Regions from separate parts of the Streptomyces sp. NBC_01089 genome, predicted to be linked through region 1. Evidence: riboswitches for the same ligand, from Rfam matches in the RefSeq annotation. Region 1 holds a riboswitch; each other region holds the start of a gene.
The links. Region 1 has a riboswitch for cobalamin ahead of OG510_RS27335 (prenyltransferase/squalene oxidase repeat-containing protein). Riboswitches for the same ligand answer to the same signal wherever they lie in the genome.
Positions count from the first base shown of each region.

Region 1 (4,454 bases):
ACCCCGGAGAGAGTTGAGGACGCCATGGCGCAGGTGACCGAGCACGGCGGAGGCGTCTGGTCCATCGAGGTCCCGATCCCCGACAACCCGCTGGGCCACACCCTGGTCCATGTCGTCGAGACGGACAGCGGCCCCGTACTGATCGACACCGGCTGGGACGACCCCACGTCCTGGGACGCGCTGACCGCGGGCCTCGCGGAGCTCTCCCTCGGCATCACGGACATCCACGGCGTGCTCATCACCCACCACCACCCCGACCACCACGGCCTCTCCGGCCAGGTGCGCGAGGAGTCCGGGGCCTGGCTCGCGATGCACGCGGCCGACACCGAGGTCGTCAAGCGCACCCGCGGCGCCGAACCGGCCGTCTGGCTGGAGTACCTCACCCGCAAACTCGCCGCCGCCGGAGCACCCGACGAGCACATCGAACCGCTCCGCCGGGCCCGCGCATCCGGCGGCACACGGACGCTGCCGGGGCTGCGGGCCGCCGTTCCCGACCGCGAGATCGTCCCCGGTGACCTGCTGCCGCTGCCCGGCCGCAGGCTGCGCGCCATCTGGACGCCCGGCCACACCCCGGGCCATGTCTGCCTCCATCTGGACGAGGAGCACCCGGCGAACCGGCCGGGCAACGGCCGGCTGTTCTCCGGTGACCATCTGCTGCCGGGCATCACCCCGCACATCGGCCTCTACGAGGACCCCGACGACGCCACGGTCACCGATCCGCCCCCACTCTCGACTCCGCTCGAGCGGGGGGACCCCCTTGGCGACTACCTGGCCTCCCTGGAGCGGATCGGCCGGCTGGCGCCCGCCGAGGTGCTCCCCGCCCACCAGCACGCGTTCACCGACGCGGCCGGCCGGGTAAGGGAGTTGCTCGCCCACCACGAGGACCGCCTCCGGGATCTGCAGGCCCTGCTCGCCCAGCCGCTCACCGCCTGGCAGATCGCCGAGCGGATGGAGTGGAACCGCCCCTGGGAGCAGATCCCGCACGGCTCGCGCAACATCGCGGTCTCCGAGGCCGAGGCCCATGTGCGCAGGCTGGTCAAACTGGGGCACGCGGAAGCCCTCACCGACAACGACCCCGTCACCTATATAGCGGTATAGCCGGGAAAGTCACCCCGGTCCTGTCCCGTACCGGCGGGAGACGGCCGGTGGTCCCCCGGGATACGTCCGTCCGGCCGCCCCCGTACCGCTCCCCCGCCGGCGCCGAACTCAGGACCAGCGGAGGATAGTCCGCTGGTCGGAGTAGCGTTAGGGTCATGCATTCAGTACCGCACATCACGAGGGGGGCGGCCGCCGATGGCGCCGGACGAGGCTGTGATCGGCTGCACGGGGAAGCTGATCCTGGCCACGCGCGGATCTGCCGGCCCCGGTGAGGTCCTGGTCCAGGTCAGAGGTGGCTGGGAAGCCTTTCTCGCCTGGTCCCAGGAGCCTTTGTCGTACGGGGCGACAGTGCTCGTGATCGAATCCCGCGGTACTCGCCAGGTCGACGTCATCGAGTGGGCCGATCCCGTGGATCCGCTGGATGCGCTGACCCTCGACCCCGGCGACAGCGACTAAGGAGACCAAGGATGTTGGGTTATCGCGTTCCGGCGCCGGACGAGGCCATGCTCATCTCAGGAGGCAGGCGTGGTCTGGGCGGTGCGCCCTTCAGGGTCGTGACCGGGCACGGCAAGTTCGTGCTGCCGGTCTTCCGCAAGACCCGCTTCCTGACGCTGGCGATGTGCGAGGCGGAGGTCGCCGAGACCTGTGTGACCCGGCAGGGCATCGTGCTGACCGTGCGGGCCGTCATCGCCTTCAAGGTCGGCAACGACACCGAGAGCATCGTCAACGCCGGCCAGCGCTTCCTCTCCGACCAGGACCAGATGTCGGTGCTGACCGGCCGGATCTTCTCCGGCCATCTGCGGTCGATCATCGGGTCGATGACCGTCGAGGAGATCGTCACCGAGCGGCAGAAGCTCGCCACCGAGGTGCTGGAGACCTCCAAGACGGAGATGGCCAAGATCGGTCTGATCGTGGACTCGCTCCAGATCCAGTCGATCGACGACGGCGAGACGGGCTACATCGCCGCGATGTCCGCCCCGCACACGGCGGCCATCCAGCGACAGGCGCAGATCGCGCAGGCGCAGGCCACGCAGCAGTCGGTGGAGGCGCAGCAGGAGGCCAACCGTAACCAGGCCGAGTACCAGCGGCAGACCGCCGTCGTACAGGCGCAGTACTCGGCGGAGGTGGACCGGGCGCAGGCGGAGGCCGCCCAGGCCGGTCCGCTCGCCCAGGCGCACGCGCAGCAGGAGGTGCTCGCGGCCCAGACCGAACTGGCCGAGCGCGCCGCCCAGTTGCGCCAGCAGCAGCTGGTCGCCGAGATCGTGAAGCCCGCCGAGGCGGACGCCGAGCGCATCAGGGTGCTGGCCGTGGCCGAGGCCGAGCGGATGAAGATCCAGGCCGCGGCAGCCGCCTCGTACGACCGGGTGGCGCTCGACCGGATGCTGATCGACCAGCTCCCGCAGATCGTCAAGGAGGCCGCTTCCGGTCTCGCGGGTGCCAATGTCAACGTGCTCAACGGCGCGGACGGCCTGGGCGAGATCGCGGCCGGTCTGGTGGGCCAGGGTCTGACGATCCTCGACTCGGTACGGAAGAACCTCGGCGCGCAGGACGACGACGCCCACCAGGGCGGCCGGGGCGCGGAGATCCAGCGCTACCTCGGCGGGAAGTCCGGCAACGACAACGGCGACAACGGGCCGGTCGACATCAAGTAGGGCTGTGCAGGACCGATGAAAGCCGTTTCGGCCCCCGGGCCGTTACGGGGCGGCAACGGACGGCGGCGCACCGGATCCAGCGGTGCGCCGCCGTCCGTTGCCGTTCAGGCAGAGGCACCCGTGCCCCGCCCCCGGGGCCGTGACCGGCACGCCGGTACAGTAGGAAGGTCGTCATCACACCCGCACAGGGGGAAGCCGGTGCAAATCCGGCGCTGACCCCTTCCCCAAGCTCTCGGCTTCGCTCGACCAGGGGATGCCCCATCCGTAAACCGTCGATTTGCGGCGGTGAGCCGGACCGCCCTGTACGGAAGTGACCGGCTCGCGCCACCGGAGCCTCCGGTGGCCGGCACCGTCGAGGTATACGGAGCCGGAGCCCCGGTGCCTGAGTGGGCCCGAGTCCCGGCTTCCCCGCAGGAGAGGCCCCGCCCGCCATGACCCTTCGCCGCAGCGCCACCGCGCTGGCCGCATCCGCCGTACTCTGCGCGGCCGCTGCACCGACGGCCTTCGCCGGCTCCCCGTCGCCGTCGGCCCCGGCGTCCCCGGTGCTCCCCTCCGGTCTGTACGGCAAGACCGACCCCAAGTACGACGGCGTCTGGCGCCAGTCCCTCGCGCTGATCGCGCAGGACGCCACCGGGGTGCGCCCCGCCACGAAGGCCGTCGACTGGCTGACCGGCCAGCAGTGCGCCGACGGCGCCTTCACCTCCTTCCGCGCCGACGTGACGAAGCCGTGCGGCCCGAAGGAGCTCCTGGACACCAACGCCACCGCGGCAGCCGTCCAGGCCCTGGACGCGCTCGGCGGGCACGACGCCGCCGTGAAGAAGGGCGCCGCCTGGCTGAAGTCCGTGGCGGGCAAGGACGGCGGCTGGAGCTACAACCCGGGCGGCGTCAGCGACGCGAACTCCACATCGGTGGTGATCGGCGCGCTCGCCGCGGCCGGTGAGCCCACGGCCAAGGCCAAGAAGGTGCTGGTCTCGCTCGCGATCCCGTGCGACGCCAAGGAGGGCGGCGGCGGCTTCGCGTACCAGCCGGACAAGAAGACGGGGAAGCTGTACGCGAACGCCGACGCGACGGGCGCGGCCGTGCTGGGCACCCTGGGCGCCGGTCTGGCACCGCGCCCCGGCGGCAAGGACGTCAGCGGCACGGGCTGTCTGAACGCCTCGACGCCCGCCCAGACCGCGCACAACGGCGCCACCTATCTCGCCGGTGCGACCGCGGGGAAGGCGTATCTGAAGTCGGCGATGCCGGGCGCCGAGGACCAGCCCGACTACGGCAACACCGCCGACGCGGTGACCGCGCTCGGCGCCGACGGGCTGATCGCCCAGGCCAGGCAGCCGCTCGCCTGGCTGGAACAGCACGCTGCCGGATGGGCGCGGCAGAGCGGTCCCGCCGCGTACGCCCAGCTGATCTTCGCGGCCCGCGCGAACGGGATCGACCCGCACGACTTCGGCGGCGCCGACCTGGTCAAGCAGCTCAACGCGACCGGTCCGGCCCCCGCTTCGTCGGAGCGGGCCGCCGACGCGAAGAAGGACAGCGACCGCTCGGGCGTCAGCGTCTGGTGGATCGTCGGCGTCGGCCTGGTCGCCGGAATCGGCATCGGCTTCCTGCTCAGCATGCGCGGCAGGAAGCGACAGGTCTGATGCGCCGCCCGATGCCCCATGCGGTACGCCGCCCGATACGTCGTCCGACGCGCCGCCCGACACTCCG
Region 1 covers NZ_CP108660.1:6,081,353-6,085,806, reverse strand. The annotation lists gene OG510_RS27350 (MBL fold metallo-hydrolase) at 25-1,098, shown strand; gene OG510_RS27345 (hypothetical protein) at 1,294-1,554, shown strand; gene OG510_RS27340 (flotillin family protein) at 1,566-2,750, shown strand; cobalamin riboswitch at 2,895-3,069, shown strand; gene OG510_RS27335 (prenyltransferase/squalene oxidase repeat-containing protein) at 3,182-4,387, shown strand; gene OG510_RS27330 (SCO2322 family protein) at 4,399-4,454, shown strand, end outside.

Region 2 (4,454 bases), 4.9 Mb from region 1:
AACTGGCGGTGCGGCTGCGCGCCGAGACAGGGTTCGGCGAGGCGTGGCGCTGTCTCCGCTGCGGGGACTTCGCCCTCGGGGACCCGCACGGGACGGGCCCCGCGCAGGACGCCCCGCTGGTGCCGCGCGGCAAGGTGCTGCGCGATCTTTTCATCCTGCGCTTCCTCGCCGTGGAGCGCGCGGTGCGCGGCGTGTTCATCGTGCTGGTGGCGGTGGCCGTGTGGAAGTTCAGCAACAGCCAGGACGCGGTGCGCCGGCTCTTCGACGAGAACCTGAACGTGCTGCGGCCGGTGTTCCGCCACTTCAACTACGACCTGGACAACTCACCGGTCGTCGGCACCATCCAGAAGACCTTCGGCTACAAGCACTCCACGCTGGTGCTGGTGGCCGTCCTGCTGGTCGTCTACGCGCTGATCGAGATCATCGAGGGCGTCGGCCTGTGGCGTGCGAAGCGCTGGGCCGAGTATCTGACCGTCGTCGCCACAGCGGTCTTCCTGCCGCTCGAGGTCTACGAACTGACCGAGAAGGTCAGCTGGCTGAAGATCGCCACCCTGACGGTCAACATCCTGGCAGTGCTCTACATCCTGCTCGGCAAGCGCCTGTTCGGGCTGCGGGGCGGCCACGCGGCCTTCGAGGCCGAGCGGCAGAGCGCCTCGCTCCTCGAGGTCGAGACGACGGCCGGGACGGTGCCCGTCACCCGCTGACGGGCACCTGGTTCCACACAGCGAGGGCGGGGCGCCCGTGTTCGGTGCCGATCCGGCTCACGGACGCGGTGTCCAGCCGGAAGAGCGCTCCTGCCGACGCGGGCAGACCGAGGCGGCGCGCGGTCAGCACCCGCAGGAAGTGGGCGTGGCCGACCAGCACGACGTCGCCGCCCTCTCCGTCGAGGTCGGCGTCGCGCAGCGCCACGTCGACGCGCTTCAGGACCCGGTCGGCGCGCTCGCCGACCTCCTGCGGGGTCTCGCCCGGGTGCTCGGGCGGGCCCTCGGCCACTCCGTCGGTCCACAGGTCCCAGTCGGGCCGGTCCCGGTGGATCTCCGCGCTGGTGATGCCCTCGTACGCCCCGTAGTCCCACTCGTGCAGATCGGCTTCGGCGTGGGCGGGGACGAGCCCGGCCAGCTCGGCGGTCCGCCTGGCCCGGGTCAGCGTGCTGGTGAGGGTGAGCGCGATACGCCGCTCGGCCAGCAGCGGTGCGACCTTGCGGGCCTGCTCCTCGCCGGTCGCCGTCAGCGGCAGATCCGTCCAGCTGGTGTGTTTCCCGGTGCGGCTCCAGCTGGTCTCACCGTGCCGTACGAGAATCAGCTCTCCCATGACCGCCCTGCCTTTTCGCCTCTGTCACCGGGGCGCCGGTACGAAAGGGTGCCGCCGGTGACGTCTGTATTGATGTTGTACGAGCGTCGACGTCGTACAAGCGTTGATGTTGTACAAGGGCTTCAGCCTGTCACGACCAGCGGAGATTCCCGCAGCGGCGGCCCCCGGATGTGATTCTCCGCGCACCGCGCCGCCCCCTCCGCCCTGTCCGGGGCTCCTGTCCAGCAGAGCGCACCGCCCGTGGGCGCGCATCCCGGGTCACGGCTCCAGCGGCCGTCCGATGCGCAGGTTCCACCGTCCGGCCCTGCCGCTCAGCTCGGTCAGCGTGAGCGGCGCCGCGTCCAGCCGCCAGAACGCATCGGCGGGCAGGGCCAGCGCATACAGGACGGCTGCCCGCACCACCGCGGGGTCGGTGACCGCCAGCACCCGGCCGCCCCCGTCCGTCAGCCCTTCGAGCCAGCCGCCGGTCCGCTCGCGGAGTGCGTGCAGGGACTCACCGCCGTGCGGCGCGGCGGCGGGGTCCGCCAGCCAGGCGGCCACCGCGTCCGGCTCCTCCTCGGTCACATCGGCCAGGGTGCTGCCCCGCCAGCGCCCCAAGTCCCAGGCCCGGACGGCGGGTTCGGGCTCGGCCCGCAGCCCCAGCGCGGCGGCGGTCTGCCGGCAGCGGGTGTCGGGCGCGGTCAGCAGCCGGTCGGCACCCGGCACGGCGTCCGCGGCCCGCGCCGCCCTATGGGTCCCCGCCTCGTCCAGCGGCCCGTCATCGTCGAAGCGGGCCTCACGCAGCGCACCGCTGTGAGCAGGTGAGATCAACATCACTCGTACGGTCATCGCTGTCCCCGTCCCGCTGTCCGTCCGCCCGGTCTTCCGCCGTACGGGCAAGGAGATCACGCGGGCCGGGGCCGATACGCGCGGGGTGGAGCAGGCCGTCCGGCCGTACGGCGCCGTAGCGGAGCCTGCCCGTCAGGCGGTACGGTCCACGTGCACATGACGAAGGTGTGATGGAAGTCCGGTGAGATTCCGGCACGGTCGCGCCACTGTGAACCCGCCCTGCGGGAAGTCAGACCCGGCACCTTCGTCTCAGGCACCACGATCGGGACGCGTGTTCCCCAGGAGGTACTGCCATGGCAAGCACCCTTGCCCCCACCCCGGAGGCCCCCGCCACTCCGGCGATCGCCCCCATCTCCCTCAAGGCCATTGCCCCCTGGGCGGTCTTCTTCGGGATCCTGATGCTCATTCTGCTGTACTTCGTCGGCGCCGAGCAGGGCGCCACCTCGGTCGTCTCGGGCACCGATGTGCACGAGTGGGTCCACGACGGGCGTCATCTGCTCGGCTTCCCCTGCCACTGATTCCCCTGTCACCGACCTTCTGACATCCAGGGGACCTCTCTCATGAACTCCATATCCATACGCGCCCTGCTCGTCCGCGGCATGCTGTCCGGCCTGGCCGCCGGCGTGCTGGCTCTGGTCGTCGCCTATCTGCTCGGTGAGCCGCGGGTGGACGCGGCCATCGCGTTCGAGGGCGCGCACAGCCATGAGCACGAAGTGGAGGTGGTCAGCCGCTCGCTCCAGTCGACGGCCGGTCTGGCCACAGGTGTGCTCGTCTTCGGCGTCGCGGTCGGCGGAATCGCCGCTCTCGCGTTCTGCTTCGCGCTCGGCCGTATCGGCGGTTTCGGCCCGCGGGCCACGGCCGTGCTGGTCTCGGCCGGTGCCCTGATCGCGGTGTACGTCGTCCCGTTCCTCAAGTACCCGGCCAACCCGCCGTCCGTCGGCGACCCCGACACCATCGGCAAACGCACCACCCTGTACTTCCTGATGATGGTTCTCAGTGTGCTGCTCGCCGTCGGCGCGGTGATCATCGGCAGAAGGCTCGCGCCCCGGCTGGGCAACTGGAACGCGACCATCTCGGCGGGGGCCGCCTTCCTCGTGGTGGTGGGACTCGCCTATGCGTTCCTGCCCGCCGTCAACGAGGTGCCCAAGGACTTCCCGGCCACCCTGCTCTGGCAGTTCAGGCTCTCCGCGCTCGCGATCCAGCTCACTCTGTGGACCGCGTTCGGGCTGCTCTTCGGTCACCTCGCCGAGCGTCATCTCGTACCGCGGGCGGCACCGGCCCGCGACGCGAACGGCGCGACGTCGCCCACGACGGCCTCCGTCAGCTGAACGTCAACTCACCCTCCGCACAACGGACTCGACGCATCCCACGGATCCCGCCCGGACCACATCCGGGCGGGATCCGCCCGTGTGCGCGCCCCCACCCGAACACCGGGCCACGGCTTGGCCAACCCCTTGCCGCACATTGGCCACTTGTTCATCGTTTCGCTCCTCCCCTCCTCACCGGCCGCCCGCGAAGGTTCGGAAGGGCCCCGGAAAAAGGGCCCGTCCGAGCTTGAGAAGGGGATGTTCATGGCCGAGTTGACGCGACGCAGACTCCTTGGCTCAGCGGCAGGCGCCGTCGGCGGTGCCGCGGCACTCTCGCTGCTGCCGCCGAGTGTGCAGAAGGCGGTCGCGGCCGGGCCGCCGCGCCACGGCTCGCTGCGCGACATCGAACACGTCGTGATGCTGATGCAGGAGAACCGCTCGTTCGACCACTACTTCGGCACCCTGTCCGGCGTACGCGGCTTCAGCGACCCGCACGCGCAGAAGCTGCCCGACGGCAAGCCCGTCTTCTACCAGCCCGACACGGTGAACCCGAAGGGCTATCTGCTCCCGTTCCACCTGGACACGCACACATCGAGCGCCCAGGCCATCCCGTCCACCAGCCACGCCTGGTCCGTGCAGCACGAGGCGTGGAACGGCGGCCGGATGGACCAGTGGCTGCCCGCGCACCGCAAGGCCGACGGGCTCAACGGCCCCTATGTCATGGGGTATTACACCCGGGAGGACATCCCCTTCCAGTTCGCGCTGGCGGAGACCTTCACCATCTGCGACAACTACTTCTGCTCCGTGTTCGGCCCCACCTGGCCGAACCGGCTGTACTGGATGACGGGCACCCTCGACCCGAACGGCACCCAGGGCGGCCCGATCCTGAACAACACGGCCCCCACGCCGTACCGCTGGACGACCTACGCCGAGCGGCTGCAGGCGGCGGGCGTCAGCTGGAAGGTCTACCAGCAGGACGACGACTACGGCTGCAACATGCTGGAGAAC
Region 2 covers NZ_CP108660.1:1,134,382-1,138,835, forward strand. The annotation lists gene OG510_RS05010 (DUF2127 domain-containing protein) at 1-704, shown strand, start outside; gene OG510_RS05015 (histidine phosphatase family protein) at 694-1,311, opposite strand; gene OG510_RS05020 (histidine phosphatase family protein) at 1,570-2,139, opposite strand; adenosylcobalamin (AdoCbl) riboswitch at 2,286-2,430, shown strand; gene OG510_RS05025 (CbtB-domain containing protein) at 2,433-2,657, shown strand; gene OG510_RS05030 (CbtA family protein) at 2,700-3,467, shown strand; gene OG510_RS05035 (alkaline phosphatase family protein) at 3,711-4,454, shown strand, end outside.
Region 2: it holds a riboswitch for cobalamin, as region 1 does, so the genes downstream of both, OG510_RS05025 (CbtB-domain containing protein) here and OG510_RS27335 (prenyltransferase/squalene oxidase repeat-containing protein) in region 1, are expected to answer to the same signal.

Region 3 (4,454 bases), 4.6 Mb from region 1:
CGCGACCGCCGTACCGGCGAACAGCAGCGCGTACGTCTGTACTTGGGGCAGGTCGCGGTTCTGCACCGCATCGACGAAACCGTTCCCGAGGCCCCGGAAGCCGAAGACCGCCTCCACCAGTACGGTGCCGCCCAGCAGCCCCTCCACACAGCGCGCGAACTGCTGCGCGGCGGGCCCCAGGGCGCCGGGCAGCACATGCCGCAGCACCACCGTCCGTTCCGGCATCCCCAGCAGCCGCAGATGCGCGGCGACCGCACTGTGCCGCCCCGCCGCCACACCGGCACGGATCTGCCGCGCCAGGTCACACAGATGCCGGGCCGTCAGTACGGTGACGGGCAGGACCAGCACGGCCGGCTGGGCCAGCAGCGCCGCCGTGTCCATGCCGACAGCGGTGGCGGGCAGCAGCCCGGCCGTCAGTGACACCGAAGCCACCAGCAGCAGCCCGAGCACGAACTCCGGTACGGCGTGCAGCAGAACGGCCGCCGTGTTCAGCGTCCGGTCGACGCGGCTGCCCTCCCGCAGCCCCGACACCGTGCCGAGGAGCGGCGCGAGGACGGTGACCAGGACCAGCGCGGGGACGCCGAGGAGCAGCGTCACGCCGATACGGCGGCCGATGTCGTCGCCGACCGGCAGCCCGGTCGTCAGGGAGTTCCCGAGGTCGCCGGTGAGCAGGTGGCCGAGCCAGTGGCCGAAGCGGGACCAGGCCGGCTGGTCGAGTCCCAGCCGGCTCCGCAGCGACGCCACCTGCTCGGGCGTGCCGAGTTCACCGCGGAGCACGTCGGCCGTGTCACCGGGCAGCAGCGAACCGACCGCGAACACGGCGACCAGCACCATCAGGCACTGCACGACCGCCAGCAGTGAGCGCCGCAGGACATAGGCGCGCACGTCAGCCGAGGCGGACCCGGTCGAACCGGGCCCAGTCGTGCGAGTTGGGAGGTGCGGCACGCAGCCCCCGGACCGAGGGGCCGATCGCGTCGTTGGCGTCCGAGAACGCCCATACCAGCAGCCCGGACTCGTCCCGGGCGATCTTCTGGGCGCGCGCGAGCAACGCCAGCCGGTTCCGCTCGTCGCGGGTGGTGCGGGCGTGTTCGAGCAGCGTGTCGAACTTCTTCGACGCGTACTGCGTCTGGTTGCGGGCCGCCCCGCCGCGTACCCGCTGCTGGAGGAAGTCGGACACCGGCAGCGTGGACGTGGTGTTGAAGGCGGCGACGCCCTGCGTCCTGATCTCGCTGAAATATGTACTGGAGGCACGGGTGTTGGCGGTCAGCCTCAGCCCCACCTCACGCAGCTGGCGTGCCATCAGGTCCGCTGCCGTCTCCCAGGTGGCGTCGACGGAGCTGGTCTCCACGGTGATGTGCAGCCCCTCCGCGCCGGCCTCCTTCACCAGCCTCCGCGCCTCGCCGACGTCCCGTTCGCGGGGCTGGAGACCTTGCGGGTAGCCGCGCAGGCCCAGCCCGAACAGGTCGTTCCCCACCTCACCGTGCCCGGCCAGCGCGACCCGGACCAGCGCGGCCCGGTCGATCCCGAGCTGTACGGCCCGTACCAGCCGGGGGTCGTCGAAGGGCTTCCGGCCTATTCGCAGCAGCAGTTGCTGGGCGGTGGCCCGTTCGGCGGTCAGCACCCGCGTCGAGCCCTCCTTCTTCAGCCGGTCCACGGAGGCTCCGGCCATGTCGGATGCGTAGTGGACCTGCCCGGACAGCAGCGCGTTGAGCCGGGCCGACTCCTCGTTCGCGGGGACGATCTCCAGCTCGGCGATGTGCGGGGCGCCGTCCCAGTGGCCGGTCCAGCGCCGGTAGCGTGCGGTGCCGCCGGGTGTGAAGGAGACATAGGTGAAGGGGCCGGAGCCGACGGGCTTGCGGAAGTCCTTCGTACCGTCGGGGATGATCTCGGTGCCGGGGCCTGCGAAGACGGTGGGGAACTCGAAGTTCGGCGCCTTCAGGGCGAAGACGACGGACCGTTCGCCGTCGGCCCTGGTGGTGTGGAAGTCGATGGCCGACAGCAGCACCTGCGAGGGGGAGCCGGTGGCGGGGTCGGCGGCGCGGCGGTAGCTGTAGAGGACGTCCTTCGCCGTGACCGGTTTCCCGTCGTGGAACTCCGCCTTGCGCAGACGTATCCGCCACCGGGTGCCGGACGCGTCGCTCTCCCAGGACTCCGCGAGCCGCTCACGGACGGACATGTCGTCCGCGTAGGTGCCGAGGGTGTCGTACAGGGCCTTGGCGCGGGCCTGGTCGACGAAGTTCGGGGCGACGTGCGGGTCGAGGGTCTCCTGCGAGCCGCCGGCCGTGAACGCGGCGCGGAACCGGTCGCTCCCCCCGCCGTCCTTCGCGTCCGCACCACAGCCGGCGAGCAGCCCGGAGGACGCGGCAAGGGCCAGGGCGCCTCCGGCGGCCAGCACACTACGTCTGCCGGGGCTCGGCGGGCCGGCCGGCGCGGGCCGGTTGCCGGGTTCGGGCCGGTATCGCGGCTCCGTCCGGGCATGGGTCGTCACAGTCGATCCTCTCCGGGGTTTCCTCGCCCCTGCTGTCGGACCGGCGACGGGTCAGTCTCCTGGCTCCCGGATCATCGCTCCCCTCCGCCTTCCCGTCCGCGCCTGCGGACAGTGACGTACAGGAGGGTCGCTTCCCGGTCACAGTGGCGGGACCGCGCCGGACTCGCACCGGCTTCCTGATCCCCGTCGCCTCGTGCGCTCATTGTGTCGCACGGGCCGGCGGGGGCCGTAACCCGGCTCACGCGGACACCCTGGAACCCCCTGGAACCCATTCGAAATTAGGTTAGCCTACCCTTAACAAAGTGATTCCGGGGTGGTGTACGCCCACCAGGGCGCGCACCAGCCCCGCCCCCTCATCGGCTGGAGTGATACATGGCTGCCGGATCCACCACCGCACGCCCCGTCCAAGCGGCGTTCCGCGTCTTTCCCGTCCAGGTGGAACGAGCCGTCCGGCTCACCCCGCAGATGGCCAGGATCACCTTCACGGGCCCCACGCTCTCCGGTTTCCGGACCGGCAACCGCGACCAGCGCGGCAAGATCCTGTTCCCGGCCCCCGGCCTGACCGAGCCCCTCCTGCCCGAAGGCGCGGCCGAGAGCGGGTGGTACGCGGCCTGGCGGACGATGCCACCGGAGACCCGGCCCGTCCTGCGCACCTACACCTTCCGCGCGCAGCGCACCGATCCCGACGAGGTCGACATCGACTTCGCACTGCACGGCGACGGCGGCCCCGCCGGCCGCTGGGCCGCCGCGGCCCGTCCCGGGGACCGCGTCCTCCTCGTCGGCCCGGCCCGCGAGGACGCGGGCGGCGTCAACTTCCAGCCACCGCCCGGTACGCGGTCCATCGTGCTGGCAGGCGACGAAACAGCCCTTCCCGCCATGGCCTCGATCGCCGAAGGGCTCCCGCCGGGGCTGCCGGTCCAGATCTTCGCCGAGGTGGCCGGCCCGGCCGAGGAGCAGCCGCTCCCCGCAACCGCGCAGGTCACCTGGGTGCACCGCGGCCATGGCCCCTCCCCCCTGCTGGACGCCGTCCGGGGCGCCGTTCTGCCCGACGCGGCGCCCTACTTCTGGCTGGCCGGAGAAGCGTCCGCCATCAAGGAGTTGCGGCGCCACCTGGTGCGGGAGCGGGGTGTCGACCGCGGTTCGGTGTGCTTCCAGGGGTACTGGCGGCGCGGGCTGACCGAGGACCAGGACGACAGCACCGCACCCCCCTCCCCGTCGGACCCCGTGGACGACTGAGCGCGTCGACGCGCGCCCGGCGGCCTTCGAAGAGCCCTCCCGCTCCTCTTCGAAGGCCGCCGGCCGTCCCTCCGCAGTTCTCCGGATCAGGCCGGATCAGGGACCGCGCCCTGTCCGCGCGCCCCCGACCAGGCCGCCCACAGCGCCGCGTATCCCCCGCCGGCCGCGACGAGTTCGCCGTGGGTGCCGTGTTCCACGATGCGGCCGTCCGCCAGCACCAGTACGCGGTCGGCGCGTACCGCCTGAGTGAGCCGGTGGGCCACCACCAGTGCGGTGCGCCCCTCGAGTGCCCGCTCGGCCGCCGCCTCCAGGACCCGCGAACCCGCGCTGCCCGCCTCGGCGGTGGCTTCGTCCAGGACAGCGATCGGCGGGTCCGCGAGCACCAGCCGGGCCAGGGCGAGCTGCTGCGCCTGTACGGGGGTGAGGCGCAGGCCGCCCTGGCCGATCCGGGTGGCGAGACCCTGCGGCAGTGCCTGCGCCCAGTCCCGCGCGTCCACCGTCTCCAGGGCGGTGAGCAGTTCGGACTCGTCGGCATCGGGCCGGGCGAGCCGGAGGTCGTCGGCGAGTGAGCCGGCGAAGACATGCGTCTCCTGGTTCACCAGGGCCACCGTGCGCCGCAGCAGTGGGGCGGACATCGCGTCCAGCGGCACCCCGCCCAGCAGTACGCGGCCCTCGGTGGGCCGGTGGACCCCGGCCGCCAGCCTGGCCAGGGTGCTCTTTCCGGCGCCGG
Region 3 covers NZ_CP108660.1:1,450,723-1,455,176, forward strand. The annotation lists gene OG510_RS06455 (ABC transporter permease) at 1-885, opposite strand, end outside; gene OG510_RS06460 (ABC transporter substrate-binding protein) at 887-2,488, opposite strand; cobalamin riboswitch at 2,541-2,669, opposite strand; gene OG510_RS06465 (siderophore-interacting protein) at 2,861-3,724, shown strand; gene OG510_RS06470 (ABC transporter ATP-binding protein) at 3,811-4,454, opposite strand, start outside.
Region 3: it holds a riboswitch for cobalamin, as region 1 does, so the genes downstream of both, OG510_RS06460 (ABC transporter substrate-binding protein) here and OG510_RS27335 (prenyltransferase/squalene oxidase repeat-containing protein) in region 1, are expected to answer to the same signal.